Regions from separate parts of the Cellulomonas sp. H30R-01 genome, predicted to be linked through region 1. Evidence: riboswitches for the same ligand, from Rfam matches in the RefSeq annotation. Region 1 holds a riboswitch; each other region holds the start of a gene.
The links. Region 1 has a riboswitch for S-adenosylmethionine ahead of GXP71_RS09275 (ABC transporter permease). Riboswitches for the same ligand answer to the same signal wherever they lie in the genome.
Positions count from the first base shown of each region.

Region 2: another riboswitch for S-adenosylmethionine. It lies ahead of GXP71_RS10405 (LLM class flavin-dependent oxidoreductase); the one in region 1 lies ahead of GXP71_RS09275 (ABC transporter permease).
Region 3: another riboswitch for S-adenosylmethionine. It lies ahead of GXP71_RS13255 (aminotransferase class V-fold PLP-dependent enzyme); the one in region 1 lies ahead of GXP71_RS09275 (ABC transporter permease).

Region 1 covers NZ_CP048210.1:2,078,798-2,088,999, reverse strand. The annotation lists gene rpmA (50S ribosomal protein L27) at 1-45, shown strand, start outside; gene obgE (GTPase ObgE) at 158-1,678, shown strand; gene proB (glutamate 5-kinase) at 1,846-3,000, shown strand; gene GXP71_RS09290 (ABC transporter substrate-binding protein) at 3,199-4,839, opposite strand; gene GXP71_RS09285 (ABC transporter ATP-binding protein) at 4,915-6,645, opposite strand; gene GXP71_RS09280 (ABC transporter permease) at 6,642-7,634, opposite strand; gene GXP71_RS09275 (ABC transporter permease) at 7,631-8,689, opposite strand; SAM riboswitch class IV at 8,765-8,876, opposite strand; gene GXP71_RS09270 (ABC transporter permease) at 9,534-10,202, shown strand, end outside.
Region 2 covers NZ_CP048210.1:2,336,154-2,346,355, forward strand. The annotation lists gene GXP71_RS10400 (NtaA/DmoA family FMN-dependent monooxygenase) at 1-494, opposite strand, end outside; gene GXP71_RS10405 (LLM class flavin-dependent oxidoreductase) at 504-1,655, opposite strand; SAM riboswitch class IV at 1,927-2,040, opposite strand; gene GXP71_RS10410 (nuclear transport factor 2 family protein) at 2,174-2,554, shown strand; gene GXP71_RS10415 (DUF4175 domain-containing protein) at 2,712-2,867, shown strand; gene GXP71_RS10420 (CsbD family protein) at 2,907-3,098, shown strand; gene GXP71_RS10425 (hypothetical protein) at 3,121-3,573, opposite strand; gene GXP71_RS10430 (hypothetical protein) at 3,629-4,111, opposite strand; gene GXP71_RS10435 (molybdopterin oxidoreductase family protein) at 4,108-6,561, opposite strand; gene GXP71_RS10440 (hypothetical protein) at 6,656-7,306, opposite strand; partial or broken gene GXP71_RS20650 (ATP-dependent DNA ligase) at 7,339-7,626, opposite strand; gene GXP71_RS10445 (NAD(P)-dependent alcohol dehydrogenase) at 7,868-8,836, shown strand; gene GXP71_RS10450 (peptidoglycan-binding protein) at 8,961-10,184, opposite strand.
Region 3 covers NZ_CP048210.1:2,953,657-2,963,858, reverse strand. The annotation lists gene GXP71_RS13265 (O-succinylhomoserine sulfhydrylase) at 1-820, opposite strand, end outside; gene GXP71_RS13260 (rhodanese-like domain-containing protein) at 844-1,257, opposite strand; SAM riboswitch class I at 1,264-1,358, opposite strand; SAM riboswitch class IV at 1,479-1,593, shown strand; gene GXP71_RS13255 (aminotransferase class V-fold PLP-dependent enzyme) at 1,635-3,050, shown strand; gene GXP71_RS13250 (pentapeptide repeat-containing protein) at 3,142-3,732, opposite strand; gene GXP71_RS13245 (GNAT family N-acetyltransferase) at 3,769-4,356, shown strand; gene GXP71_RS13240 (bifunctional lysylphosphatidylglycerol flippase/synthetase MprF) at 4,426-6,111, shown strand; gene GXP71_RS13235 (hypothetical protein) at 6,152-7,000, shown strand; gene GXP71_RS13230 (pyridoxal 5'-phosphate synthase) at 7,053-7,700, shown strand; gene GXP71_RS13225 (nuclease-related domain-containing protein) at 7,745-8,665, shown strand; gene GXP71_RS13220 (hypothetical protein) at 8,867-9,142, shown strand; gene GXP71_RS13215 (MaoC/PaaZ C-terminal domain-containing protein) at 9,191-10,072, opposite strand; gene GXP71_RS13210 (3-oxoacyl-ACP reductase) at 10,069-10,202, opposite strand, start outside.

The DNA of each region.
Region 1 (10,202 bases):
CGTCGTGGCCGCAAGGTCATCGACATCGTCGCGGTCGAGGCCTGAGCCAGACTGACGAGCAGTCGACGAAGGGGCGCACCGGTGCGGTGCGCCCCTTCGTCGTGTGACGATCACGAGAGCGCTCCGGTGAAGGCCGGGGCCGGACAGGAGGACAGCCGTGGCGACGTTCGTCGACCGGGTCGTGCTGCACGCGACCGGCGGTGACGGTGGGCACGGGTGTGCGTCCATCCACCGTGAGAAGTTCAAGCCGCTCGCCGGCCCCGACGGGGGCAACGGCGGCAACGGCGGCTCGGTGATCCTGGAGGTCGACCCCCAGGTCACGACGCTGCTCGAGTTCCACCACCTGCCGCACCGGCACGCCCCCTCCGGCACGCAGGGCATGGGCGACCACCGGTCCGGCTCGACCGGGCAGGACCTGGTGCTCGGCGTGCCCGACGGCACCGTCGTCAAGGGCACCGACGGCGAGGTGCTCGCGGACCTCGTCGGCGTCGGCGCCCGCTTCGTCGTCGCGGCGGGCGGTCGCGGCGGGCTGGGCAACGCCGCCCTCGCCTCGCAGCGGCGCAAGGCGCCGGGCTTCGCGCTGCTCGGCGAGCCCGGCGACGCCCTCGACGTCGTCCTCGAGCTCAAGACGATCGCCGACGTCGCGCTCGTGGGGTACCCGTCGGCGGGCAAGTCGAGCCTGGTCGCGGCGATCTCCGCCGCGCGGCCCAAGATCGCCGACTACCCGTTCACCACGCTCGTGCCGAACCTCGGCGTCGTGCAGGCCGGGTCGTCGCGGTACACCGTGGCCGACGTCCCCGGACTCATCCCGGGCGCGTCGCAGGGGCGCGGCCTCGGGCTGGAGTTCCTCCGGCACATCGAGCGCTGCGCCGTGATCGTGCACGTCCTCGACTGCGCCACGCTCGAGCCCGACCGCGACCCGATCTCCGACCTCGACGTCATCGAGTCCGAGCTCGCGGCCTACGCCGGCGACCTCGGGATCGAGGGCGGACGTGTCCCGCTCGCCGAGCGCCCGCGGGTCGTCGTGCTCAACAAGATCGACGTGCCCGAGGCCCGCGACCTCGCCGACATGGTCAAGCCCGAGCTCGAGGCGCGCGGCCTGCCCGTGTTCGAGATCTCGACGGCCAGCCACGAGGGCCTGCGCGCGCTCACGTTCGCGCTCGCCGAGCGCGTGGAGCGGGCCCGTCGCGAGGCTCCGGTGCCCGAGGCCACGCGCGTGGTGCTGCGGCCCAAGGCCGTCGACGACTCCGGGTTCACCGTCACGCGACGCGAGGGCGGCGGCGCCGTCTGGTTCGCGGTGCGCGGCGAGAAGCCCGAGCGCTGGGTCCGGCAGACCGACTTCTCCAACGACGAGGCCGTCGGCTACCTCGCCGACCGGCTCGCGCGGCTCGGCGTCGAGGACGCGCTGTACTCGGCCGGCGCGGTCGCCGGGGACGAGGTGCGGATCGGCCCGGACACCAATGCGGTCGTCTTCGACTGGGAGCCCACGCTCATGACGGGTGCCGAGCTGCTCGGTGGGCCGCGCGGCTCCGACGTGCGGCTCGAGGACCGGTCGCGCCCGACCCGTGGTGAGAAGCGGCAGGAGTACCGCGAGCGCATGGACGCCAAGACCGCGGCCCGCGACGAGCTGTGGTCGGAGCGCGAGCACGGCGTCTGGACGGACCCGGACGCGGACTGACAGTCGGACCGGACCGGCCGCGGTACGGACGGTTCGGGTCGGGCACGCTCGGGACAGGGCCTCGACGTGTCCGCCCGCCGGCGCAGCGCCCTCGCGCCGGGGTCGTCGTGCGTCCGGCGCGCGGATGCGTCCGCGGTGATGCGGCGTCGCCGGGGCAGAATGCCGACGTGAGCGCCGCACCCCTGCACGACCGCCAGCAGCTGCCCGCCGCCGGGCGGGTGGTCGTCAAGGTGGGGTCGTCGTCGCTCACGAGCCCGGACGGGCGCCTCGACCCCGAGCGGCTGCGCGCGCTCGTCGACGTGCTGGCCGAGCGGCGGAACGCGGGCGGGCAGGTGGTGCTCGTGTCGTCGGGGGCCATCGCGGCGGCCATCGGGCCGCTGGGGTTGTCGGCGCGTCCCCGGGACCTCGCGACGCAGCAGGCCGCCGCGTCCGTCGGGCAGGGGCTGCTCGTCGCGCACTACACGAAGGCGTTCGCGGACCACGGGCTGCGCGTCGGCCAGGTGCTGCTGACCGCGGAGGACACGGTGCGGCGCGGGCACTACCGCAACGCGCACCGGTCGCTGACGCGGCTCCTCGACCTCGGCGTGGTGCCGATCATCAACGAGAACGACGCGGTCGCCACGGACGAGATCCGGTTCGGCGACAACGACCGGCTCGCGGCGCTCGTGTCGCACCTGGTGCACGCGGACGCGCTCGTGCTGCTCACCGACGTCGACGCGCTGTACACGGGACCGCCGTCGCGGCCGGGGTCGCGACGCCTCACGCACGTCGCCGGACCGCGCGACCTCGACGGGGTCGACGTGTCGTCGCGGGGGAGCGCCGTCGGGACGGGCGGCATGGTCACCAAGCTCGAGTCGGTCGCGATCGCGACGCAGTCGGGCATCCCGGTGGTGCTGACGTCCGCGGGTCAGGCGCGTGCCGCGCTCGCGGGCGACGACGTCGGGACGTGGTTCGCGGCGACCGGCCGGCGGTCGTCGATCCGGCTGCTGTGGCTCGCGCACGCGGCACGGACGCGCGGGCGGCTCGTGCTCGACGAGGGGGCCGTGCGGGCGGTCGTCGAGCGGCGGACCTCGCTGCTGCCGGCGGGCGTCACGGGTGTCGAGGGGACGTTCGACGCGGGCGACCCCGTCGAGATCGTCGGGCCCGACGGGGCCGTCGTCGCGCGCGGGCTCGTCGCGTACGCGTCGGACGAGGTGCCCGACCTGCTGGGTCGCACGACGTCGGACCTGCGGGACGACCTGGGTCCGGGCTACGACCGCGAGCTCGTGCACCGCGACGACCTGGTCCTGGTCAGGCGTCGGCGGGTGCCGGCCGAGCGCTGACGCCGCCTCCCACGGCAGCACCGCGTCACGGCAGCACCGCAGCAGTGCAGCACCGCAGCAGGGCAGCACCGCGTCACGGCAGCACCGCGTCACGGCAGCACCGCGGCGCCGCCGCACGGCAGCGCAGCACCTCCGCGCGACGCGAAGGGCGGGAGCGCCGTCGTGCCGCTCCCGCCCTTCGCGCCGTCTGATGCTCGGTCAGTCGAGCCAGGCGGTCGTGAGCTGGTCGAGCCGGGAGTCGGCGCCGAGCTCGACGCCGTGCACCTCGGGCGACAGGCCGAGGTACGTCGTCAGCTCGTGCACGGGCAGCACCCAGTGCTGCGACACGAGCCGCTCCTGCGCCTCCGCGAGCACCGCGTCGCGGGCCGTCGGGTCGCTGGTCGCGAGCTGCTCCTGGAGCAGGGCCTCGAGCTCGGCGTCGTCGATCCGGTAGTAGTTCGTCGCCGCGGTCGAGTACTGCGTGCGCAGCACGTCGCCGTCGGCGCGGGACAGGTTGCCCCACACGAGGTCGAACTCGCCGGACTTGAGCTTCGCCTGGAAGTCCGGGACGGCGCCCGACCAGAGCGTGACGTCGATGCCGATCGCCTTGAGCTCGGCCTGGAGCAGCTCGACGGACGTCTGGTTCGGCGAGAAGTTCGTGATCCAGACGAGCGTCGGGGCGAGGCGCACGCCGTCCTTCGCGTAGATGCCGTCGGCACCCTTCTCCCAGCCGGCGTCCTCGAGCACCTCGGCGGCCTTCGCGGGGTCGGACTCGAGGTGCTCGCTCACGTCGGCGACGCCCGGCGTGGTGCTCGCGAGGACGCTCGTGGCAACCGCGAAACCGTCGGTGAGGGCGGTGTCGCGGACCTCGGTCGGGTCGATCGCGAGGCCGATCGCCTCACGGACCACCGGGTCGCTGCCCAGCGGGGACGCGCCGTTGAACGTGAGGCCGAACGTGATGCCGGGGTTGGCGCGGTGGACCAGCGGGAAGCCGGACTGCTCGAGCGTGGCGATGTCGGTCGGCTGGACGCCGCCGATGACCTGGACCTGCCCCGACGTGAGCGAGCCCGTGCGGACGCTCGCCTCGGGTGCGACCTGGAACGTCACCGAGTCGACGTGCGGCGCACCGGCGTCGGTGCGCGCCTCGGGCGCCCACGCGTAGTCGTCGCGGGCCTCGAGGACCGTCTCGGTGTCCTTCGTGTAGTGGTCGAGCACGAACGGTCCGGTGCCGACGACGGCCGAGCCGTCCGCGCGGTCGTCGAACGGCACGGCGATCGTCGACGCGGCCACGATGCCGAGGGCAACCGTGCTCACGGCCTGCGGGAACGCGGCGTTGGGCGTGCCGAACGTGACCGTCACGGTGTGCTCGTCGACGACGGTCGTGCCGGTGTAGCCGACGAACGAGGGTGCCGCGCTGCTCTTCGCGCCCGCGGCGACGACGTCGTCGAACGTCGCCTTGACGGACTCGGCGGTGAGCGGCGTGCCGTCCGAGAAGGTCACGTCGTCGCGGAGCGTGAAGGTGTGCTCCGTGGCGTCGTCGTTCGAGGTCCACCCCGTCGCGAGCCACGGCTCGAGCGAGCCGTCCGCCGGGTCCTGCCACAGGAGGGAGTCGACGAGCTGGCGCGTCACGTAGAGCGTGTCGTTGCCCGAGCCGGTGCCGGACGGGTTGAGCGAGATCGGGTCGTTGCCGATCGCGAACACGAGGTCGCCGCCGTCGACGGGACCGCTCGACCCGGATGCGGACGGCTCAGTGCCCTCGGGGGAGCCGGAGCTGCACGCGGCCAGCGCGAGGCCGAGCGCGAGGGCGGAGGCTGCGACGCGCAGGACGTGCGTGCGAGCAGGGGACGGGGACTGCGACATGGGGTCTCTCCAGGATGGGGCGGGGGCGGTGGCGCGCTCAGCGCCGGGGGCGGCGACGGCCGGGACAACAGGCGGTCATCGCTCACCTCCTCGGAGCTCGGCCCGCACGGACGTGCCGGGGATCGCCTCGAGCAGCTCGGTCGTGTACGGGTGGGAGGGGCGCGCGAACACCGTCTCGACGTCGCCCTGCTCGACGACCCGCCCGTGCCGCAGCACGACGACGTCGTGCGCGACCTGCCGCACGACCGCGAGGTCGTGCGAGATGAACAGGTAGGAGACGGCCAGGTCGCGCTGGAGGTCGGCGAGCAGGTCGAGGATCTGCGCCTGGACCGACACGTCGAGCGCGGAGACCGGCTCGTCGAGCACGACGATGTCGGGCCGCACGGACAGCGCCCGGGCGATCGCGACGCGCTGGCGCTGGCCGCCGGACAGCTCGGCGGGGCGGCGCTGCAGCGCCGAGGCGGGGAGTGCGACGAGGTCGAGCAGCTCGGCGGCGCGCGCGGCACGTTCCCGGCGGTCGCCCACCCGGAACGCGCGCAGCGGCTCGGTGACGATCCGCTCGACGGTCCAGCGGGGGTCGAGCGACGCGTAGGGGTTCTGCTGCACGACCTGGAGCCGGCGTCGCAGCGCACGGAGCTGCGTGCCGCGGGCACGCGTCACGTCGGTGCCGTCGATCTGGACCGTGCCGGCCGTCGGCTCGGTGAGCCGCAGCGCGAGCCGGGCGGTCGTCGACTTGCCGGACCCCGACTCGCCGACGAGCGCGAGCGTGCGACCGCGCGGGACCGCGAAGGACACGTCGGCGACGGCTCGCAGGACGCCGGTGCCCGCGCCGCTGCTCCGGGGCAGCGGGAAGTCCTTGACCAGGCCGCGCACCTCGAGCGCGGGCGGGCCGGGCGTGCGGGGAGGCGTGCCGGTCGTCGTGGCGCGTGCCCCAGGGGCGGGCGACGACGGGACGGGCCTAGCACGGCGCGCTCCCCGCAGCGACGGCGCCGCTGCGAGGAGCGCGCGCGTGTACGCCTCGCGCGGCGACCCGAGGACCTCGTCGGGCGTGCCCGTCTCGACGACGCGGCCGCGCGACATCACGACGATGCGGTCGGCCCGGTCGGCGGCGACGCCGAGGTCGTGCGTGATGAGCAGGACGCCGGTGCCGGTCGCCGCGGTCAGCTCGTCCAGGTGGTCGAGGATCCGGCGCTGCACGGTGACGTCGAGCGCGCTCGTCGGCTCGTCGGCGACGAGCAGGCGCGGCTGGGCGACGAGCGCGACGGCGATGAGCACGCGCTGCCGCATCCCGCCCGAGAGCTCGTGCGGGTACTGCCGGGCGCGCAGCTCGGGCTCGGGCAGGCCCGTGCGGCGCAGCGCCTCGACGGCCTGGCGGGCGGCTCCGCGGCGGTCGGCCAGCCCGTGCACGACGAGCGCCTCGGCGACCTGGTCGCCGACCCGCGTGACGGGGTTGAGCGACACGGTCGGGTCCTGCGGGACGAGCCCGACGAGCGCGCCGCGGACGGTGCGCAGCACGCGCGGCGACGCGGTCGCGAGGTCGTGGCCGAGCAGGTCGATCGTGCCCGACGTGATGCGTGCGGCGGGCGCGAGCAGGCGGACGACAGCCGCGGCGGTCGTCGACTTGCCCGAGCCGGACTCGCCGACGACGGCGACGGTCTCGCCCGCGTCGACGTGCAGCGAGACGTCGCGCACGGCGTGCACGTCACCGCGCCGGGTTCGGTAGGAGACCGCGAGGTCGCGGACCGTGAGCAGGCGCTCGGCAGCAGGCACGTCCGCGGCACGCGAAACGGGGGTCGTGGCGGTCATCGGGCCCTCCCGGGGTCGCCGTCGAGCGCGCGGGAGAGGCGTCCCGCGGCGAGCACGGTCGCGACGATGACGAGGCCAGGGAGCGTCGTCAGCCACCACGAGGTGCGCAGGAAGTCGCGTCCGCCCGCGACGAGCGCCCCCCACTCGGGTGCGGGCGGCGGTTCGCCGTAGCCGAGGAACGACAGGGACGAGACCGCGAGGACCGCACCGCCCAGCTCGAGGGCGGCCAGCACGACGACGGGTCCGACGGAGTTGGGCAGGACGTGCCCGAACAGCACGGTCCACCAGCGGCTGCCGCCCGCCTGCGACGCCTCGACGAAGCCGGAGGTCCGCACGCGCAGCACCTCGGACCGCATGATGCGCGAGACCGCCGCGACGTTCGCGATGCCGACGGCGATCGCGACGTTGACCGAACCGAAGCCGAGCACCGTGATGAGCGCGAGGGACAGCAGCAGCGCCGGGATGGACAGGAGGACGTCGACGACCCGCATCGCGACGTCGTCGACGAGACCGCCGACGAACCCCGCGGCCAGCCCGACCAGCGCGCCCACGACGAGCCCGACGAGCACCGCGACGAGAGCCGCCCGCAGGGTCAGCGGCGTGCCGTGCACGACCCGCGTGTACAGGTCGCGACCGAGCTGGTCGGTGCCGAACCAGTGCGCGGCCGACGGCGGCTGCAGCTTGTCCGCGGGCACCCCGACGAGCGGGTCGCCCGGCGCGAGGAGCGACGGCGCGAACGCCGCCACGACCACCGCCACGGACCACAGCAGCGCGAGCACGAGCCCGGGCCGGCGGACCAGGTCCTCGAGCCGGGAGCGCCACGGGTTGCGGTGCGTGAGCTCGTCGTCGTGCTCGCGGACGGCGTCGGCGAACCGGTCGGCGGCCGTCGCGGTGAAGTCGTCGGCGCGCGTGCCCGGGTCGAGCGCGGTGGGGACGAACCCGTCGGGGCGCGACGGGCTCGAGCCCGTGAGGCTGTCGATCGTGCTCACCGCGCACCTCCGGCGGGGACGGCGTGGGCGTGCTCCGCCGGCGCGGTGCTCGGCGGTCGCGTGGCGTGCTCGTCGGCGGCCGGCCGGCCCGCGTCGTCGGGCTCGGCTGTGACGCCCGCCGCACGCCCACCCGTGACGATGCGCGGGTCGAGCAGCGGGTAGACGACGTCGACGAGCAGGTTGGTGAGCACGTAGACCGTCGCGGCGACGAGGACGACGCCCTGGACGACGGGGATGTCCTGCGCGGCCACCGACGTCGCCGTGAGGCGCCCGAGCCCGGCACGGGAGAACACGGTCTCGGTGACGACGGCCCCGGACAGCAGCCCGCCGACGACGAGGCCGGTCGCGGTGAGCGCGGGCAGGGCCGCGTTGCGCAGCGCGTGCCGCAGGTGCACGCGCACCCGGCCCGCACCCTTGGCGAGTGCGGTGTCGACGTACGGCTCGCGCAGGGTGTGCAGCAGGCTGCGTGACAGCAGCTGCGCGATGATCGCGGACGTCGGGAGCGCGAGCGTGACCGCCGGGAGCACGATCGACGCGAACCCCTGGTTGCCGAGCGCGGGGAAGATCGGCAGCTGGAACGAGAACCACTGCACGAGCGTCAGGCCGAACCAGAACGACGGGATCGCGACGCCGAGCGGCGGCAGCGACAGCAGGAACCCCGCGAGCGCGCGGTGGCGGGTCGCGGTCGCGACGACCGCGAGCGTCCCGCCGCCGACGACCGCGAGCAGCAGCGCGGCCCCCGCGATCGCGGCGGTGGGCGGGATCGCCTGGGCGAGGAGCGTCGTGACCGGCTGCTTGCTCACGACGGACGTGCCGAGGTCGCCGCGCACCGCGTCGAGCAGCTGCGTCAGGTACTGCACGGGCAGCGGCTGGTCGAGCCCGTACTCGGCGCGCAGCGCGTCGAGCTGCTCGGGGGTCACGTCGGTCGAGTCGCCGCCGTACATGATCGACACGGGGTCGCCGGGGAGCGCGTAGAGCACGACGAAGGACACGGTGTACGCCGCCCACAGCACGAGCACGGCGAGGCCGAGCCGGCGGGCGAGGTACCGCGTCACGGCGTCACCGCCGGGGCGTGCGGTGCGGGCGTCATGGGGTGCTCCTTCGGTGCGCGGGACGGTGCGCGCGTCGGTCGTCCGTGCTTGCACGACGGGGGTGCCGTGCCGGGTCATCACCTGGAGCACCCCGCCACGTCCGGAGGGTTGCTGCCCGACCAGCCAGGGCTTGTCGTCGGGTCTCGTGACCGGCGGGAAACGTAGGAAGGGGTCGCACCGGGGTCAATGGTCGATCCCGCGCGTCTCACGATCCGGACGTTCGGCCGGGAGCAGTGGTTCGCCCTCGGGGCGTGTTCATGCGGGACTCCGGCCGCGGCGGCCCGACGGCCAGGCGCACACGCACCGGTGCTCGAGGAACGCGATCCCGCATCGCGAGACGCGTGGCAGGACCCGTTGACCCGTCCGGGACCGCCACCTACGTTCGCGGCTCGCGTCGCCGTCAGGCTCGGCTGGCGACGCGGCACCCCGCGGTGCACCCGAGCACCTGCCCCCGGCGTCGCCCGCCTGGGGGCACCCGCCGCCCACGGAGGCGACCCACCATGACGACGTCCAGCCGCTGGACCACCGCGCCGACGCCGGCACCGCGCGTCTGTCGCGCCTGTCGCCGCTGACGGCACCCGCCGCTGACGGCACCCGCCGGTGACGGCACCCGCCGCTGACGGCACCCGCCGCCAGGCGACCTGCGACGCGACGTCGTGCCCCGCTCTCCACCCGCCGACGCCCGCCGTCGTCCCACGCACCCGCCGAGACGGCGAGGCGCGTCCCCGCTCGTCCCCGCACACGACCGCCGCGCGCCCGCGCGCGCGTCGTCCACCGCCCACCGCCCGCCGCCCCAGGAGCCGCCGCCATGGCCGCCGTCGACCTCGCCGCACCACCGGGTCCCTCCGTGACCCCCACCGTGCTCACCCGCGTCCGCGCGCTGCGCCCACCCGTGAGCCCGCGCTACCTCGCGGGCCGCGTCGCCACCGGTCTCGTCGCCGTGTGGGGTGCCGCGACGCTCGTCTTCTTCGCGCTCTACTCGACGGGCAACCCCGCGCTGCTGCTCGTCCCGCCGGACGCACCCCCGGACGAGGTCGAGCGACTGACCGCGCTCATGGGGTTCGACCGCCCGGTGCCCGTGCAGTACGTGTCGTTCCTCGGGCAGGTCGTGCGCGGCGACTTCCCCGACTCGATCCGGTACGGCTCCGACCCCGTCGCGATCGCCCTCGGCCGGCTCCCCGCGAGCATCGAGCTGGGGCTCGTCGGGCTGACCATCGGGGTCGTCGTCGGCGGCGTCATCGGCTTCGTGTCCGCGACCTCGCGCTCGGCATGGCTGCGCCGCGTGCCGCTGAGCGTCGCGGTCGCGCTCGACGGCATCCCGACGTTCTTCTTCGGCATCCTCGCGACACTCGTGCTCGCCGTCTGGCTCGGCTGGCTGCCGGCGACCGGGGCGACCGGCCCCGCCGCGATCGTGCTGCCGGGGCTCACGCTCGGCGTCGCGTTCGTGCCGGCCGTGGCGCGCGTCTTCCGGACCGCG
Region 2 (10,202 bases), 260 kb from region 1:
AGCGCGCGGGCGACCGCGACGAGCTCGGCGGCCCGCTCGTACCGCTCGGCGTAGGGCAGGAACCCGCCGCGGCGGAAGTTCGCGCCGGTGAACGCGTCCGACGACGTCACGAGGTTCCATGCGGCACGGCCGCCGGACAGGACGTCGAGCGTCGCGAACTGCCGGGCGATCTCCCACGGCTCGTTGAAGGTCGTGTTGATCGTGCCGACCAGGCCGAGCCGGTCGGTGACCGCGGCCAGCGCGGCGAGCACGGGCAGCGTGTCCGGGCGGCCGACGACGTCCAGGTCGAAGATCTCCCCCTTGTGCTCGCGCAGGCGCAGGCCCTCGGCGAGGAAGAAGAAGTCGAGGCGGGCGTCCTCGGCCTTGCGGGCGAGGTGCTCGAACGACGCGAAGTCGATCTGGCTGCCGGAGTCGGGCTCGGTCCACACCGTGGTGCTGTTGACACCCGGGAAGTGCGCGCCGAGGTGGATCTGCTTGCGGGGGCGGTTCGTCATTTCGGCGGCTCAGGCGATCGCGGTCGCGTAGCGGCTGACGGGGCGCGCCAGGCCGAGCGTGTCGCGGAACGTCGTGCCCGGGTAGGACTCACGGAACACGCCCGCTGCGCGCAGCAGCGGCACGACCTCGTCGGCGATGCCGTCGACGTCGGTGTGCAGCGCGGCGGGCCGCAGCGTGAAGCCGTCGACCGCGCCGGTCGTCGTCCAGTCCTCGATCGTCGCGGCGAGGTCCGCCGCGGTCCCGACGTGCGCGGCACCCTCGTGCGTGCGCCGACCGGGGGCCGTCAGCGCGTCGAGCAGCGCGAGCCGCTCGCGGGCGGCGTGCTCGGTCCCGCCGAGGACCACGAACAGGTCGGCCACCACGCGGAGCTCGTCGGGGTCGCGCCCGACGGCGGCCGCAGCGGCCCGGATCTCGGCGCGCTGGCGCGCGGCGTCGCCGCGGTCGGCGGGGCGGATGCGCACGACGTCGGCGCGGTGCGCGGCGAGCGCGAACGACGACGAGGACCCGACGCGCACGACGACGGGCGGCTGGCCCTGCGGCGAGCGCGGCGTGATCGACGAGCCGCGCACGGCGAACCGCACGCCGTCGTGGTCGATGCGGTGGATCTTCTCGCGGTCGACGAACCGGCCGGTCGGGACGTCGCGGATCTCGGCGTCGTCCTCCCAGCTGTCCCAGAGCTTGCGCACGACGTCGACGGCCTCGTCGGCCTCGGCGACCGCGTCGGCCTCGTCCTGCGCGGGCTTGCGGCCGAACGCGGCGGCGACCTCGTCGGTCGTGGACCAGCCGACCTGCCAGGCGGCGCGACCGCGGCTCACGTGGTCGATCGTCTGGATCGCCTTGGCGACGTGGAACGGCTCGGTGTGCGTGGTGTCGACGGTCGCGACGAGCCCGATCCCGGAGCTGCGCGGGGCGAGCCGGGCGGAGACGAGCGCGGCGTCGAGCCGGCCGCGCAGCGTCGTGTTGCGGCTGGTGTGCAGCGCGAACGCGTCGTCGAACAGGACGTAGTCGAGCGTGGCGCGCTGCGCGGTCGCGACGAGCTGGCCGAGGCGCTCGGGGTCGAACAGGCGGTGCGGCTCGGAGCCGGTCGCGCGCCACGCCTCGGGGTGCGCGCCGGCGTCGGAGAGGTCGAGGCCGAGGTGGGTGCTGGGGGTCACGGTCATGGTGCGGGTCCGTCTCTGGGGTGCACGGCGGTTGCGGGCGCGCCGAGGGCGCGTCCGTGCCGGGACGTGGCGGTGGGGTGGGACGAGGGAGCCCGCGTCGGCGGGCGGCGGGGTCGGGGCGCTGCGGCCCCCGACCGTCGGTGCGGCGGTAGCGCGGGTGTCAGCGCGTGCGACAGGAGCGCAGGGGGCGACAGCGACACGTCAGGACGGCTGCGCGTCCGGGGGCTCGCCCGCTCATCGCTCTCTCCTCACGGCAGGCCGTGGGCCTGCGTCCGCGCCGTTGCCGTGCGCGGTGCGCTCACGGCCTGGTCGTCACCCGGGGCACCCCGCCGCGCGGGAGGGTTGCCGTCCAGCGAGCCGGGGCTTGGTGCTGGAGCTCATGACCCCGAGGTCGCGTGACCCCGGTGACGAGCACACTAGAAATCCCGACCTGATAGGTCAAGTATCGTCGGGCCCGGTTCTCACATGCCGGACAACGGTGTCCACGATCCGCACCCCGCGGTGCCACACTGCCCGGCATGTCCGCACCCGAGCCGCACGCCTTCGCCGCCGCCTGGGTGGCCGCCTGGAACGCGCACGACGTCGAGGCCGTGCTGGACCACTTCGCGGACGACGTCGTGTTCACGTCGCCCGTCGCCGCCCGGCTCCTGCCCGCGACGCAGGGGGTCGTGCACGGCAAGGACGCCCTGCGGGCCTACTGGACGGAAGGCCTCCGGCAGGTCCCTGACCTGCGGTTCTCCGTCGAGCGCGTGCACGCGGGAGTCGACGTGCTCGTCCTCGGCTACCGCAACCAGTCGGGCGGCGTGGTCGACGAGGTCCTGCGCTTCGTCGACGGGCTCGTGGTCGAGGGGCACGGCACCTACCTCGTCGAGCCGCCCGCCCCGCAGGCGGGCGGCTGACGTCCGGACATCTCACCCCGCGTACCACCGTTCGCACGGGCCCGCCCGACGTGCGGCGCGCCCCTGGTCGCACGACCATGAAGGAGTTGCGACTGGAGAACGCGGTCGTGGACGTCCGGCGGCCAACCCCGGCCACCGGGTCGAGAGAGGCAGTCAGATGGCTCTGTGGCTCATCCTCATCATCGCCGGCGTGGTGATGATCGTCCTCGGCGTCGCCGTCGAGGCCGCGAAGGTCCTGCTGTGGATCGGCATCATCCTGCTCGTCGTCAGCCTCATCGGCTGGCTCGTCGGCAGAGGCCGTCGCGCCGTCTGACACCCCCGCCCACGACCGCCCGCACGAGAGGAGAGACCCATGGGTCTGGACGACAAGATCGAGCACGCCGCCGAAGAGGCGAAGGGCAAGGTCAAGGAGGGCACCGGCCGCGCGACCGGCGACGAGCGCCTCGAGGCCGAGGGCCAGGCGGACCAGACGTCCGCGAACGTCAAGCAGGCTGGCGACAAGGCGAAGGACGCCGTCGACGACGTCAAGGACGCCTTCAAGTAGACCGCTGCACCGGCTCGGCCGGTCAGCTCCGACGGGGACGGTCCGTGCGGGCCGTCCCCGTCGTCGTCCCCGCCGGTCCCCCGGGCGTCTCCGCCCGCGCCGCGCGCATCCGCAGCCCGGCGACGCACTCGACCACGCCGACGGCGGCGAACGCCCACTGCACGGGCGACGTCCAGCCGACGAGCGGCAGCTGCACCGCGACCCACCCGGTCAGCGCCGCGCCGCCCACCGCCGCGACGACGGGCGCGTCCGCCGTCCGTCGCAGCGCGGTCACGAGCACGAGCGTCTGCGGGACACCGACGAGGACCGCGAGCGCGACGGCCGGCACGACCGGCCCGGTGAGGGGCAGCACCTGCTCGAGGTCGTCGACGAGCGGCGCGAACGCGCCCGACAGGAAGCCCTGCACCCCCGCGACGACCCCGACGAGGGTGAACGCGGAGAGGCCCACGACCCACCGGCGCGCTGCACGTCCCATGGTCCGACGCTGCCACCGCCGCCACCGCTGCGGACCGGACCTCCGTCCCGGGCCGTCAGGACACGAGGATCTGCGTCGCCGACTCCTTGAGCATCGCGTCCGCCCAGCGCGCCTGCCGGATCGTCTCCGAACGGCAGCGCTGCGACAGGTCGACGAGGTCCCGCGCGCGCACGCCCTGCGCCGCCTGGCCGATGAGCTCCCAGTCGGAGGCGACGCCGTGCGCGAGGACGTACACGGTCCGCAGGTCCGACAGCAGCGCGAGCTCGGGCGCGCGGGCACGCCCCAGCGCCTCGGACAGCCGTTCGCGGACGCGCCGCGTGACGCCGGGGTCGCGCACCGGGTCCGGGTCGAGGTCCTCGCCCTGGTCGTGCGCGGCCTCGGCGACCTGCCGCACGTGGTCCGCCGACCACGCGGCGAGGTCCCGCGCCAGGAGGTGCACGTCGTGGACGACCGCGTGCCGCTCCGACAGGTGCAGCAGCGCCTCCGCGAGCTCGGTCTCGGAGCGGTGCACCTCGCGCAGCGCGAGCCCCAGCTTCACGTCGCCACCTCCTCGTGGACCTCCGCGCGCGTCCCGCCGGCGGTCGGCCGCACGCCGACGCGCACCGGGGCGGACGCGCCCGTCGTCGGGGCGGGCGCAGGTGTGCCCGCGCCGTCGGCGACGCGCTCGACCTGGCACACGGCGGTCTTGAACAGCGGCTGCTTGGAGACCGCGTCCCACTCGGTCGGCGTGAGCTCGTTCGCCGCGCGACCGGCACCGCCGGGCTCGTGGCCGGGCTCGTGGCCGGGCTCGGTGTCCCAGTAGCCGTAGTGGAACGGGACGAACACGACGCCGCGCCGGACCTCGCTCACGCGCGCCGCACCCTCGACCGACCCGCGCGCCGTGCGGACCCGCACGCGGTCGCCCTCGGCGATGTCGCGCGCCTGGGCGTCCTCCGCCGAGAGCTCGATCCAGACGTCCGGGGCTGCGTCCCGCAGCTGGGGCACCCGGCCGGTCTTGGTCCGGGTGTGGAAGTGGTAGATCGTCCGGCCCGTGACGAGCTGCAGCGGCAGGTCATCGGACGGCAGGTGGTGCGGCGGCACGTACGGCACGGCGCGCAGCAGAGCCCGCCCCTCGGGGTTGAGGGCCTGGTACTGGTCGGCCTCGAACGGCGCGCCGGTCACGAGGTCGCGGCCGTACGTCTCGGCGTAGCCCGGCGCCGCCGGGAAGCGGCCGTCGCCGTAGAGCCGCTCGGTCCCGCGCGGGTGCTCGTCGGTGCAGGGCCACTGGACGCCCCCGCCGCGTAGCTGCGCGTACGTGAGCGCCGAGTAGTCGCACGGCCGACCGCGCGAGCACTCCTTCCACGCCTCGAAGGCCTCCTCGGGCGTCGACCACGGGACCAGGGGTCCGCCGTCCTTGTCGCGCAGGTCCATGCGCCGCGCGAAGTCGAGGACGATGTCGAGGTCGGGCCGCGCCTCCCCCGGCGGGTCGACCGCCTTCTCGGACAGGTGCACGGTCCGGTCGACGTTCGTGAACGTGCCGGTCTTCTCGCCCCACGTCGCCGCGGGCAGCACCACGTCCGCGACCTGCGCGGTCTCCGACAGGAACACGTCCTGCACGACGAGGAACGTGCGGTCCTGCGTGAGGACCGACCGCACGCGCTCGAGCTCGGGCAGCGAGACCAGCGGGTTCGTCGCCTGCACCCAGAGCATGCGCATCGAGCCGTCCTCGAGGTAGCGCAGCATCTTCATGACGTGCGTGGGCGGCGACCAGTGCGGGATGACGTCCTGGTCGACGTTCCACACGCGGGCCAGGTCCGCGACGTGCTGCGGGTTCGACCAGTTGCGGAACCCCGCCATGTCGCCGTCCGCGCCGCACTCGCGCGTGTTCTCCGCGGTCGGCTGCCCGTTCATCTGGAGCAGCCCGCGTCCGGGCTCGCCGAGCATGCCGCGCAGCAGGTGCAGGTTGTTGACCTGCACCGCCGCCGCGGTCGCCTGGTGCGACTGGTAGAAGCCCTGCAGGACCGTCGACATCAGCCGGTCGGCGGTGCCGACGAGCTCTGCTGCGGCACGCAGGTCGTCCTCCGGCACGTCGCAGATGCGCGCGACCTTCTCGGGCGGGTACTCCGCGACCGTCGCGGCCAGGTCGTCGTACCCGACCGTGTGCGCGGCGACGTAGTCCTCGTCGACCCAGCCGCGCGCGACGACCTCGTGCAGCAGCCCGTTCATGAGCGCGACGTTCGTGCCGGGCCGCGGTGCCAGGTGCACGGTCGCGGCGCGCGCGACGGCCGTGCGGCGCGGGTCGACGCACAGCAGGCGCGGCGGGTCGTCGCCCGCGAGCCGGTCGAGCACGCGCATCCACAGCACGGGCTGCGTCTCGGCCATGTTGTGCCCGAACAGCGCGATGGCGTCCGCGTGGTCGACGTCCGAGTACGACCCGGGCTGCCCGTCGGCACCGAACGACTCCTTGAGCGCCTCCGCGGCGGTCGCCGTGCACAGCCGGGTGTTCCCGTCGACGTGGTTCGTGCCGATCCCCGCGTGCGCGACCAGCGCCAGCGTGTAGTACTCCTCGAGGAACAGCTGCCCCGACGTGTAGAACCCGATCGCCGACGCGCCCTGCTCGTCGAGCAGGGCCTTGGTGCGGGCCACGACGAGGCCCATCGCCTCGTCCCACGACGCCTCCTGCAGGCGTCCGTCGCGCCGCACCAGCGGACGGGTCAGCCGGTCCGGTGACGCGTTCGCCTGCCACGCGAACAGGTCCTTGGGGCCGAGCCGGCCGTGGTTCACGCGGTCCTGCGCGCGGCCGCGCACCCCGACGATCCGCCCGCCCGCGACGGCGATGTCCATCGCGTCGCCGTTCGAGTGCAGCAACGACGCCGCGGGCACCCACCGGTCGACGTCGTCGGTCGTGCTCCCGGGCTCCAGGAACGTGTCCACCCGGGTCGGCCACCGTGTCCCGCGCGCGTACGGGGTCCTCGTCCCCCACGGCTCGGCGATCCGGTCGACGTGCATCGCACCTCCAGGCAGGGCTGCGACGGGCCCGCTGCCGGACCGTCGTCCAGTCAACGCCGACCGCCTGGCCGTCGCCACCGCAGCGGCGCGCTGGTCAGGCCAGACGCGGCAGGACCTGGTCGTCGTCGAGCACCGTCCGGAACGGGTCGCCGCGCTCCTCGACCCGGTCGAGCACCGTGCGGACCGTGAACGCGTCGGGCCGCAGCCACGGCGCGTCGAGCTCGTCCCACGTGATCGGCGCCGACACGGGCGCACCGGCTGACGCGCGCGGGCTGTACGGCGCGACGAGCGTCTTGTTGATCGCGTTCTGCGTGTAGTCGAGGCGCGCCTGCCCGCCCCGCTCGCGCACCTCCCACCGCCAGCTCACGAGGTCGCGGACGACCGCCCCGACGGTCTTCGACAGCCGCTCGACCCACGCACGCGTCTCGGCGAAGTCCGGGCCCACCGCGACCGGGATCCACACCTGGATGCCGCGCCGCCCCGTCAGCTTGGGCGCCGCCCGCACGTCGAGGTGCGCGAGCGCGTCCCGGTGCAGTCGCGCGAGGAGCAGCACCTCGTCCCACGTCGTCGACGTGCCCGGGTCGATGTCGATCAGCGCGTACGTCGGCAGGTGCGGTTCGTCCGTGCGGGACGTCCACGCGTGCCACTCGAGCGCGCCGAAGTTCGCCGCCCACACGAGCGCCGCAGGCTCGTCGGCGACCAGGTACGTCGTCGTCTCCCCCTCGTCCGCGTCGGGGTTGTCCACCGCGGCAGCCAGTCCGGCGCGTGGTCCGGCACCTGCTTGTGCCAGAACCCGGGGCGGTGCGCACCCTCCGGGTAGCGGTGCAGGTTGAGCGCCCGCCCTCGCAGGTACGGCAGGACGACCGGCGCGATCCGCGCGGTGTACGCGAGCAGCTCGCGCTTCGTGACCGGCGGCTCGTCGTCGCGCGCCGGGAACAGCACCTTGTCGAGGTTCGTCACGCGCAGGCGGCGGCCGTGCACCTCCCACGTGCCGCCCGTGCCCAGGTCCGCGAGCGCGTCGAGCTCGTCCTGCGTCGGGCCGGGCGCCGCCTCCGCGCGTGCCATCGCCGTCCACCTCGTGCTGCGTGCCGTCGGCCGTCCTGCTCACGGCTCGAGCCCAGCGTCCCCGAGGTCCGCTCCGGCCGCCCGCCGGACGCGCCGCCGCGCCTCGCCGACGAGCCACCCAGCCGTCGACCCGCGGGGGGAGCGCGCTGCCCCGCGTCCCGGTCGCGCACCGGGGCTGCCGAGCGCCGGGAGGCAGCCGCTACGGTGACACCGCCCGCCGCTGCCCGTCCCGGAGGACGCGATGAAGGCCGTGGAGTACACGGAGTACGGCTCGCCCGACGTGCTGCGCGTCGTCGACGTCGACCGCCCCGAGCCGGGGCCCGACGAGGTGCTGGTCGCCGTCCGGGCCGTCTCGGTCAACGGCTCCGACTGGGAAGGGCTGACCGGGAGGCCGGCCTACGCGCGGCTCGGCGGGCTGCGCCGGCCGCGTCGGCGCGTGCTCGGCTCGGATGTCGCCGGGACCGTCGTCGCGGTCGGTGCCGACGTCACGACGTTCGCGCCCGGCGACGACGTGTACGCCGACCTCCTCGACCGGCTCGGCTGCTTCGCCGAGCACGTGTGCGCACCCGCCCGGTCCTTCGCCCCGCTGCCCGACGGGATGTCGTTCGTCGAGGCGTCGGCCGTGCCGCAGGCCGGGGTCATCGCGCTGCGCGGCATCGTCGACCGCGGCCGCGTGCGCGCCGGGCAGCGCGTGCTGGTCAACGGCGCGGGCGGCGGCGCGGGCGCGTACGCGGTGCAGCTCGCGGTCCTCGCGGGCGCCGAGGTCACGGCCGTCGACACCGCGCACAAGGCCGACCACCTGCGGTCGCTCGGGGCCGTGCGCGTCCTCGACCACCGCGTCGACGACTGGACCCGGACCGGTCCCTACGACCTGGTCCTCGACCTGGCCTGCTACCGGTCGGTCGGTGCGATCGCGCGCGGCGTCGCCCCCGGTGGCACCTACCTCGTCGTCGGCGGCGCCGTCCGGTCGCTGCTCCAGGTCCTGCTGCTCGGGCCGCTCGTCGGCCTGGCGGGGCGCAAGCGGCTGCGCGTGCTCGCCGTGCCGCTCGGGGTCCGGCACGTCGGACCGCTCGTGGACCTGCTGCAGGCCGGCGCCGTGCGGACGGTCGTGGACCGGACCTTCCCGCTCGAGCAGACCGCCGAGGCGCTGCGCCGCCATGGCTCGGGCCGCTCCGTCGGCAAGGTCGTCGTCACCGTCGACCCGACCTGACACCTCGCGCAGCCGCCCGTCGACGTCGGCCGTCAGTCGTCTCGCGCGCCGAGGGGCCGGCATCCGTCACCTCGCGCCGACGGGCCGGCGTCCGTCACCGCGTGTCGGCGACCGCCGACGACCGTCAGCCCTCGTCCGTCTCCGCATCCTCGTCGGGTGCCTCGTCCTGCGACGCGTCGTCTCCCGGGCCGTCGTCCGGCGCGGCGTCGTCCGCCGGGGCCCCGGCCGCGAGCGCCGCAGCCACAGCCGCCTGCGCCGCCGCGATCGTCGCCGCGTCCATCACACCGGTCGCGGGCACGCCGAGGTCGGTCTGCAGCGCGACGACCGCCTGCGTGAGCGCGTCCGTCCACGTGCCGTCGACGGGCCCGTCCCAGTAGCCGAGCAGGTGCAGCGTCTGCTGCAGCGCGGCCGTCGACGCGACCGCCGCAGTCGCCGCTGCCCCGCCCTTCGCCTCGAGGTCCGCGCGCAGGGCGGCGTCCGTCGCCTTGTCGACCGTGCCGGTCACGGGCAGCCCGTGCGCGGTCTGCAGCGCCTCGACCGCGGCGACCGTCTGCGGGCCGTAGATCCCGTCCACGGGCCCGGCGTAGTACCCGGCGTCGGCCAGCGACTGCTGGAGCGTCGCGGTGTACGCGACGAAGGCCTCGTGGGCAGCGAGCGCCTCGTCGTCGCCGAGGCAGCCCGTCGTCGCGAAGAGCCGCAGCCACGCGGCCTCGAGCGCCACCGCGGCCGCGTCGAACTGCTCCGACGCCTGCGCGAGCGGCGTGTCGTCGCCGATGCCCTCCTTCACCGCGGAGAGCTCGGCGTCCGCCTGCCGCACGCGCTCGACGAGCTCCGCGGGCGCGAGCGGGGTCGCCGTGGCCGTCGTCGGCTCGACGGGTTCGACCGGCGCCCCGGACGCCGCCTCCGACGCCTCGAGCTCCGCGAGCGCCGCCTGGGCCTGGGCCAGGTCGTTCTCCGCGTCCGTCACCGCCTCGTGCGTGGTCTGCGCCTCCTGCGCGTCGTCGACGACCTGCGCCCGCGGCGCGCGCAGGTCGTCGCCCGCGGTGACGACGTCGCCGACCGTCGGTGCGGTCGAGACGAGCAGGTCGCCGTAGCGGTCGAGCGCGTGGATGTAGTCCGTCGCGCTCGCGCAGAACGCCTCGGTCGCCGCGGCCGACGCCTCCTGCGCCTCCGTCAGCGCGCGTTCCTTCGCCGTGACGTCGGCGCGCGCGCGGTCGAGGTCCGACGGCTCGTCCTCGTCCTGCGCGCACCCCGCGACCAGCGCCACCAGCAGCGCGACCGTCCCGCCCCGCACCCATGTTCGCGTCCCCACGACGTGCTCCTCCCCCGACAGGGTCGGCGCTCCCACGACCGCCGACCGCCCGGG
Region 3 (10,202 bases), 870 kb from region 1:
GCACGCGCAGCGACATCGTCTCGAGGCCCTTGAGCAGCACCCACGCGTTGAACGGGGACAGCGACGGGCCGGTGTTGCGGATGAGGGTCTGGACGGGCCCGCGGACGTACTCGGTCGAGCCGAGGATCGCGCCGCCGAGCACGCGGCCCTGGCCGTCGATGTGCTTGGTCGCGGAGTAGACGACGACGTCGGCGCCGAGGTCGAGCGGCCGGGACAGGACGGGCGTCGCGAAGACGTTGTCGACGACGACGGTCGCACCGGCGGCGTGCGCGAGCCGGGACACGGCGGCGATGTCGACGAGGTCCTGCATGGGGTTGGACGGCGTCTCGAAGAACACGACGTCGGCGGGCGTCGAGAGCGCCTCCTCCCACTGCGACAGGACGTGCCCGTCGACGTAGTCGGTGCGCACGCCCCACTTCGCGAGGATCTCGTCGAAGATCACGACGCTCGACCCGAAGAGCGCGCGGGCGGACACGATGCGCGAGCCCTGCTGCACGAGCGCGGCCAGGGCGGTGAAGACGGCGGACATGCCGGTCGCGGTCGCGTAGGCGGCCTCGGCGCCGTCGAGCAGGCGCAGGCGCTCCTCGAACGTCGACACCGTCGGGTTGGAGTAGCGGGAGTAGAGGAACCGGTCGACGTCGCCCGCGAACGCGGACTCGGCCTGCGCGGCGGAGTCGTACACGTACCCCTGGGTGAGGAAGAGGCCCTCGGACATCTCCTGGAACTCGGACCGCACGAGCCCGCCGCGGACGGCGAGCGTGTCGGGCCGCAGCGTCGAGCGGTCGACGGAGCGGTCGTCCCAGTCGCCGGGACCGGGCACGCGGCCCGGCACGCGGTCGGCGGTCACAGCGTCGTCCACGGCAGACCCTCGGCACGCCACCCGACGTGCCCGCGCTGACCGTCGGGGCCGACGTCGCCCTCGAACCCTCGCAGCACGTTGTAGGCCGGGCCGAACCCGGCGGCGGTCGCGGCTTGCGCGGCGGCGACCGAGCGGACCCCGGAGCGGCACAGGAAGACGACGGGCCGCTCGTCGCCGGGCGTCAGGCCGGCCTCGGCGAGCTCGTCGACGAATCGCGGGTTGAGGCCCTGCGGGGTCGTCCACTCGACGAGCGCGGCACGGCCGCCGATCCCGGTGGCGTCAGGGACGCCGATCAGACGCCACTCGGCGTCGGTGCGCACGTCGACGAGCAGCGCGCGCTCGTCGTTCGTGAGCAGGTCCCACGCCTGCTGCGGGGTCAGGTCACCGGCGTACGGCATCGCGATCCTCCATCGGTCCTGGCGGTAGCACCCTCGCCCGGCGGACCGGGGGGTTGCTGCGGCGTCGTCGAGCCAGATCTCTCGGCCGCTCTGGATGGTTGCGGCGATGCTACGCGCGCCGACGGCCGCCGCGCCAAGGAGTGGACAAGCCGTCCCGCCATCCGAGACGCCGGAGGCCTCCCGTTGACACACCCCGGCGCCCGGCGGAACCCTCGTCGTCAGGTCATGAGCGCCAGCGCGAAGCCCCGGCTCGCTGGCCGGCAACCCTCCTCCGCGGTGGGGTGCCCCGGGTGACGACCAGGCCGACCGCCGACCGGCGGACGGCAAGCGCGGGGCTGGCCGTCGGTGCCGGGTCCCACGGACCCGTGAGGAGCACCATGTCCGTCATCGCCGAGACCACGTCCTGTGCCGAGGTCGGCGCCCCGGTGTCGACCCGCGAGCCCGTCGCTGCGCTCCTCCCCGTCGTCGGTGGCGACACCACCGTCCCGCTCGTCGACGGCACCCAGCGGGTCTACGCCAACCTCGACTACGCCGCGAGCGCCCCCGCGCTCGAGTCCGTCGCCGCGCGCGTCACCGAGGTCCTGCCGCTGTACGCGTCCGTGCACCGCGGCGCGGGGTACCTGTCGCAGGTGTCGACGGCCCTCTACGAGTCGTCCCGGCAGAGCATCGCGCGGTTCGTCGACGCGCGCCCCGACGACGTCGCGATCATCACCCGCAACACGACCGACTCGCTCAACCTGCTCGCGGGTGTCGTCCCCGCCGGTGGCAAGGTCCTCGTCCTCGACGTCGAGCACCACGCCAACCTGCTGCCGTGGGTGCAGTCGTCGCAGCGGCACGGCAACACCACGACGATCCTGCCGATCGCGCGGACGGTCGCCGAGACCCTCGACGCCCTGCGCGCCGAGCTCGCGACCCAGCCGTACGCGCTGCTCACGATCACGGGCGCGTCCAACGTGACCGGCGAGTCCCTGCCGATCGAGGAGGTCGTCGCGCTCGCGCACGCCGAGGGCACGCGCGTGGCGGTCGACGGCGCGCAGCTCGTCCCGCACCGCGGCTTCTCGCTCGCCCGCACCGGCGCCGACTACGTCGCGTTCTCCGGCCACAAGACGTACGCGCCCTTCGGCGCGGGCGCGCTCGTCGGTCGCCGCGACTGGCTCGACACCGGCACGCCCTACCTGGCCGGTGGCGGCGCCGTGCGCGACGTGCGCGCCGACCGGACCGTCTGGCAGCCCGCCCCCGCGCGGCACGAGGCCGGGTCGCCCAACGTCATCGGCGCGATCGCGCTCGCGGAGGCGTGCGACCGGCTCGCCGCCCTGCCCGCCGGCGCGCTGCTCGCGCACGAGGAGGCGCTCCGCGCCCGCCTGGTCGACGGCCTGGGCACGATCGACGGCGTCGAGGTCGCGCGCATCTGGCCCGACTCCGCCGACCCCGTCGGCGTCCTCACGTTCACGGTCCCCGGCCACGACCCGGGCCTCGTCGCCGCCTACCTGTCCGCCGAGCACGGCATCGGCGTCCGCGACGGCCGGTTCTGCGCGCACCCGCTGCTCGCGCACCTCGGCGCGTCCGGCGGCGCGATCCGCGCGTCCGTCGGCGTCGGCACGACGAGCGAGGCCGTCGACCGCCTCGTCGACGCGCTGCGCCGCTACCTCGCCGACGGCCCGACCGCCCGGTACGACGTCGTCGACGCCTGCTGGACCGTCGTCGACGACACCCGCCCGCTCGTGCAGGTGCACGGCCTCGACGCCCTCGCCGCCACCGCGGCCGCCGCCTGCGGTCCGGCCCTCGACGACTGACTCGCCCGCGACGGCTCGGCGCCCGCTCGTCGTCAGGCCGCGTCGGTCGCGCGCGCCGAGGGGGCCCGGCCCGCGGGGGACGGGCGCGTGATCAGCCGACGACGATGCCCAGGTGCTCGGCGACGAGCGGGGCGAGGTCGAGCAGCTGGTCCTGCGTGATGCGCGCGCCGCGCAGCCCGTCGAGGCCGTCGATGCGCTCGAGCCCGACGACTCCGCGCAGGTCGACGTCCTCGAGCCGCGCGCCGGACACGTCGAGACGCCGGACACGGCAGTCGTCGAGGACGACCTTGCGCGCCTTCACCCGGGCCAGGTCGAGCTCGTCGACCATGACGCCGACCAGCCGCACGTCGGTGAGCGTCGCGTCGCGCAGGTTGAGGTAGTCGACCTTGCCCCCGTGCAGCTCGACGCGGGTCCACTCCGACCCGTGCGCCTCGACCGCACCGAGCCGCGCGCCCTCCCACCGGCAGTCGAGCCAGGTCGTCGACACCGCGGACAGCGACCCGGCCCGCACGCGCGTCCAGGCGGTGTCCGACGCGCGCGTGCCGTCCAGGCGCGCACCGTCGAGCGAGCAGTCCGTGAAGGTGCACTCGAGGATCCGGGAGTGGGACCCGTCCTGCCCGTCGAGGTCCTCGCCGACCAGGTCGAGGGCGTCCAGGTCGCCGTCGCGCTCCAAGAAGACCATGGTCGCCACCCTGCCAGACCGTGCGAGGCTTCCGCTGTGCTCCACGACGTCACGCTCGAAGGCCACGGTGCTCGGCTCGTCCCGCTCGACGACACCCACGCGGAGGCGCTCGCCGCTTTCGTCGACGACCGGGTGTGGGCGGGCATGTCGTCCCCGCTGCCCGCCGGGCTCGACGGCTGGCGTGCTGAGGTGGACCGCGCGCGGGCGACGCCCGGGCGGGTCGCGTTCGGCGTGCTGGACGCGGCGACGGGCGAGGTGCGGGGCAGCACGTCGTTCTACGACCTGGACCTCCACGTCCTGCGCGTCGAGATCGGGCACACCTACTACGCGCCGCGCTGGTGGGGGACGTCGAACAACCCGGCCTGCAAGCTGCTGATGCTCACGCACGCGTTCGAGACGTGGGGCATGCAGCGCGTCGCGTTCCGTGCCGACACCCGCAACACGCGCTCGGTCGGCGCGATCCGTCGGCTCGGCGCGGTTCCCGAGGGGGTGCTGCGCAGCCACCGCCTCGCCCCCGACGGCACGCGCGGCGACTCCGCGTACTTCTCGATCCTGCCCGACGAGTGGCCCGCGGTCCGCGCCGGCCTGCTCGCGCGGCTGGCGGGGACGACGCCGGACGTCTGACGCCGCACGACGGACGGATCACCCCGCGCGAGGGGTGCGCCGACGGTCACCCCCGGCAGACTGGGGCGCATGCCGGGCAGCGTGCTCCTCCCGCGAGTCGACCGATCCGCCCTCGACGAGCAGCGGCGTCGTGTCCACGTGCGCGTGCTCGCGTCGCGGGCCGTCTGGGTCCTGGCCGTGGTCGGGCTCGTCTCGAGCCTGCTGCGCGGGGTCTGGCGCGACCTGGCGCTGTTCGACGACATCGTCCCCGACGCCGGCGCGGCGTCGGCCCGCCCGGCGCTCATCACCGTGTCGATCGTCCTGCTGTTCACCGCCCGCGGGCTGCGGCGCGGCCACCGGCTGTCCTGGATCCTCACGCTCGGGCTGCTCGTCGCGTCGGCGGTGCTGCACCTCGTGCGCGGTCCGGACGTGCTCGCCGCGGCCGCCGTCGTCGTCGGCACCGTGTGGCTGGCGACGCAGGGCGCGTGCTTCCCGGTCCTGCCGAACCGGCGGGACGTGCGGCGTGCGGTGCTGCTCGTGGTCTTCGCGGTGGTCTTCGTCGTGGTCACGACGGTCGGGCTCGTCGTGTGGGTGCTGGTACGGGACCCGGGCACGGACGAGATCGAGCGGCTCGCGCGCATCCTCAGCCCGGTCGAGTTCGTGCTCGAGCTCGCGTTCCTGCTGACGCTGCTGTGGACGCTCACGTCGCCGCGACGCCCGCGGCGGCTCAGCGCGGCGGACCACGCCGACGAGCGCGAGCGCGCCCGCGCGATCGTGCAGCGGTGGGGCACGGGCACGCTCGACTACTTCGCGCTGCGCGACGACAAGGACTGGTTCTTCGTCGGGCGCTCGGTGGTCGCGCACTCGGTGCGCGGCGGTGTCGCGCTCGTGTCGCCCGACCCGATCGGGCCGCCCGAGGAGCGCGAGCAGACGTGGGCGGAGTTCCTCGACTACACCGAGGACTACGGCTGGTCCGTCGCCGTGATCGGCGCGGGGCAGGACTGGCTCGGCGTCTACGAGGCCGCGGGTCTGCGCGTCGTCTACCTGGGCGACGAGGCGATCGTCGACTGCACGACGTTCACGACCGCGGGCGGGTCGCACAAGTCGCTGCGGCAGGCCGTCGGACGCGTCGAGCGCGCGGGGTACACGACGACGTTCCACGACCCGGCGGCGATGGAGCCGCACCTGCGCGCGCAGATCGAGGCGATGAGCGATGAGTCGCGTCGCGGCGAGACCGAGCGCGGCTTCTCGATGACCCTGTCGCGACTGTTCGACCCGGCGGACACCGGGCTGCTCATGTCGGTGACGCAGACGCCCGCGGGGCGTGTCGACGCGTTCTGCCAGTGGGTGCCCGCGCCCGCGATCGGCGGCTGGTCCCTCGACGTCATGCGCCGCCGCCTCGACGTCGACGGCCTGCCCAACGGGCTGATCGACACGAACATCGTGCACACCATCGGTGAGCTCAAGGCGCGCGGCCACACCGGCCTGGGGCTCAACTTCGCGGTGCTGCGCGAGGTCCTCGAGAACGAGGAGGGCGGCGGCTCGCGCCTCGACCAGCTCACGCGACCGGTCCTGCAGCGGCTCTCGCAGGGCACGCAGATGGCGACGCTCGGGCAGTTCAACGAGAAGTTCGACCCGGGCTGGGTGCCGCGCTACACGATCCTCGACTCGGTCGAGTACGTCGCGACGCAGGCCGTCGTCATGGCCGGTGCGGAGGGGGTCACCGAGATCCCGGTGATCGGGCGCTTCCTCGGCAACGTGGGACAGCCGACGTGACCGGCGGGCGCGCGTCCGGACCGCGCGCGAGGCGGCGGGCGTGATCGGGTCCCTGCTCGCCGCGATCGCGTCGTCGGTCGGCTACGGCGTCAGCACGATCATGCAGGCGGTCGGCGCTCGCCGGGCGCGCGGGCTCGGCGCCGTCCTGCAGCCGCTCGTCGTCGCGGCGTTCGTCCTCGACGGCCTTGCCTGGCTGCTCTCCCTGGCGGCGCTCGACCACCTGCCGCTGTTCGTCGTGCAGGCCGTGATCGCGGCGTCCCTCGTGGTCGTCGTGCTGCTCGCGCGGGTCGTCCTGCACGCGACGATGCGCCGGCTCGACGTCGCCGCCGTCGTCGCGGTCGTCGCCGCGCTCGTCGTGGTCGCCGCCGCCGGGGGTGAGCAGCCCGCGGTCCACCCGCCCGACGGGTTCGTCGGCCTGACGATCGCCGCCGCAGGCGTCGTCGCGGTCGCCACCCTCGCGGTCTACCGGTCCGGACCTCCCGTGCTGCTCGCCGTCCTGGGCGGCCTCGGCTACTCGATCGCCGCGATCGGGGCGCGCGCCGCGCACGCCGACGGCGACCTGCTCGACACCGTCCTGCAGCCGCTCGCGATCCCGATCGTCGTCGGCGGCGTCGCGGGCGCCCTCGCGTACCTCCGCGCGCTCGAGCGTGGGTCCGTCGGGACGGCCGCCGCGATCGTCTCGGTCATCGAGGTCGTGGTCCCCGGCGTCGTCGGCCTGACGGTCCTCGGCGACTTCGTGCGCGACGGGTGGGCCGTCCCCGCCGCGGCCGCGCTCGCCGTCGCGCTCGCCGGGTGCGTGGCGCTCGCGACGAGCCCCGCCAACGCGGCCGCCGAGTCGGGCGACGCACCAGGCGACGACGCCGTCCGCACGCCTGCGCGGTCCGGGTAGACGCCCGCGCCACCGCGAGCCGGGCCTCGTCGCCCTGTGCTTGGGTGAGCGCATGAACCAAGCGCAGGAGCCCCGCGACGCGACGCTGTCGGGCGACACGACGCTCGTCCTCCCGGAGTTCGACGACCCGCCTCACGAGCCGATGCCCCTGGTGCGCGCGTGGTTCGACGCCGCGCGCGAGCGAGGCCTGCGCGAGCCGTTCGCCGCCACCCTGGCCACGGTCGACGAGCACGGCGACCCGCGGACCCGCACCGTCCTGCTCAAGACCGTCGACGAGCACGGCCTGGTCTTCGGCAGCTCGACGACGAGCCGCAAGGGCCGGCACCTCGCCGCCCGACCGCGCGCCGCCCTCACCGTGTACTGGCGCGAGACGCTCCAGCAGGTCAACGTCACCGGGTCGGTCGAGGTCCTGCCCGACGACGTCGCCGACGCCCTGTTCGCCCGGCGGACGCGCGACGCGCAGGCCGCGACAGCCGCTTCCCGGCAGAGCCGCCCGCTGACCTCGGAGCCCGGCCTGCGCGCCGATGCCGCGCGGCTCGCGGCCGCGGACGGACCCGTCGAGCGGCCGGCCGACTGGGTCGCCTACCGCTTCGTCCCCGACGCCGTCGAGCTCTGGTACGGCAGCCCCGACCGCCTCCACCGCCGCCTCCAGTACGTCCGCACCGGCACGACGTGGGAGTCCACCCGCCTCCAGCCGTGAGGCCGACAGGTCATCCGCCGGCCGGGACGTGCCGATGGAGCCGTGTGAGCACGCAGGCGAGCGGGACCGGCGACAAGACGATGCGGCTGCGCTACGCCGGTGACTGCCGGCTGTGCGGTTGCCGCCTGGACGCGGGCACTGTCGCGGTCTACGAGCGGTCGACGAAGTCCGTCCGCTGCATCGAGTGTCGCGACCACTCGGTCGACGCATCCCCGAACGCCGACGCGACGCCGGTGCTCGACCCGGTCCCAACGGCCGACGCACCACCGGTCGGCGCATCCCCGGCGGCCGACGCGACCGCGGCGGTCGTGGAGATCGGGCGTGCCGGCGCCTCGGCCGCACGCGAGTTCGAGCGGCGTGCCGCCCAGCGGGAGCAGCGCGTGCGTGCGGCGCACCCGCGTCTCGGCGGGCTGATCCTGGCGCTGTCCGACGACCCGCAGAGCACGCGCGCGTGGAGCTCCGGCGCGGCGGGCGAGCGGGTCGTCGCGCGGAGCCTCGACACGTGGGCGAACGAGCGCGTGCGCGTGCTGCACGACCGCCGGATCCCGCGGACGCGCGCGAACATCGACCACATCGCGGTGGCGCCGACGGGCGTGTACGTGATCGACGCCAAGCGGTACAAAGGTCGGCCGGACCTGCGCGTGCAGGGCGGCATCCTCCGTCCGCGCACCGCGACGCTGACCGTCGGCGGCCGGGACTGCACCAAGCTCCTCACCGGCGTGCAGAAGCAGGTCGACCTGGTCCGCACGGCGCTCGCGGAGGTCCAGCCCGACGTGCGGGTGCGGGGTCAGCTGTGCTTCGTCGACGCCGACTGGCCGCTCATCGGCGGGGCGTTCGCGCTCGACGACGTCGACGTCCTCTGGCCCAAGAAGCTCGCCCAGCTGCTCAACCGTGACGGTCCCCTGACCGACGAGCAGATCGACCGCCTGCACCGCGGTCTCGCCGCGGCGTTCCCGGTCGCCTAGCCGCCCGCGACTGCTTCGCCGCCGATCGGCCGCCACTGCTCGTGCGGGGCCTTCGACATCGACGCGACGCTGCGGGTGCTCCACCACCGCGAGGGGTCGGGACATCGACCGCGTCGCCCCTGAGCGACCGGCGTCGGCCGCCCGGGCGACTCACCCGCGAGAGCACTCACAGCCACGGTCCTGGCCGCCGATGGATCAGGCATGAACCGCGAACCGCACCTGAGCCTGCGAGGTGAGCTGTCCCTGCGTCGTGACCGGCACTGGATGGTCGGCTACGCCGCGCTGGTCATGTGCCTGCCGGCGGTGATGGCGCTCGCGCGCGTCCCGTCGGTCACGGGGAAGGGCGCGGTCGTGACGGTCGCGATGACGCTCGCGTTCGTCGGCCTGGTCCGGCTGCGGTGCGCGCGCCGGCTGGAGCGGATCCTCGACGAGTCGACGCCGCTGCGCTCGGACCTCGGCGAGGACGTCGACCACTGACGGACCGGGCGACGCCTCACGGGCCGCCCGGCCGCGCAGCGGACGAGGTCAGAGCGGGACGACCGTGCCCGTGAGGTACGGCTTGCCGGTGCGGGCGTCCCAGCCGGCGAACGTGGTGGAGCGGTCACCGTCGGGTGCGACGCGGACGGTGACCGTCCCGGGCAGCAGCGCGGGCTTCGCGAACTCGACGGACCACGTGAACGCGTCGCCGCGCGACGCGCCGACGTCGGCCAGCGCGCGGGCCGCGGTGTACATGCCGTGCGCGATGGCCCGCGGGAACCCGAGGGCCTTGGCCGAAACCGCGGACAGGTGGATCGGGTTGTGGTCGCCGGACACGGCCGCGTAGCGGCGGCCGGTGTCGGCGGCGAGCCTCCAGCGCCCGGTCGGCTGCGGCGCGACGAAGTCGGACCGCGCCCCCTCGTCGGTCGGTCGGCCCGCGAGCCGCACGCCCTTCGCGAGGTACGTCGAGACACCCCGCCAGACGAGCGCGTCGCCGACGCGGACCTCCGCGACGAGGTCGACGGTCGTGCCGGCCCGGTGCGGCCGCAGCCCTTCGGCCCAGGCGCGGACGTCGAGCGCATCACCGAGTCCGACGGGCGCGTGCTGCGTGACCCGGTTCGCGACGTGCACGAGCCCGAGCAGCGGCAGCGGGAAGTCGGGCCGCACCATGACGGCGAACGCGACGGGGAACGCGAGGACGTGCACGAACCCGGCGGGCAGCCGGTCGGACGCGGACTCCCCGACGAGGTGCTGGTACTCCGTCATGTGGTCGGCGTCGGCGCGCACGCCGCGCACCTCGTGCACCACGTCGGGCAGGTCGGTCGGCGCGCGGCCGACGCGACGTGCCACGGCCAGTCGGCCGGTCGCCGCCGCGCCGCGCGCGTAGAGCCCGCCGAGGGAGGGGACGGCGGGCAGGACGACCGTCGTCACCGGCCCACCAGGTTCTGCCCGCAGACGCGCAGCGTCTCGCCGACGACCCCGCCGGCCGCGGGCGACGCGAGGAACGCGACGGCCTCGGCGACGTCGACGGGGAGCCCGCCCTGCTGGAGCGAGTTGAGCC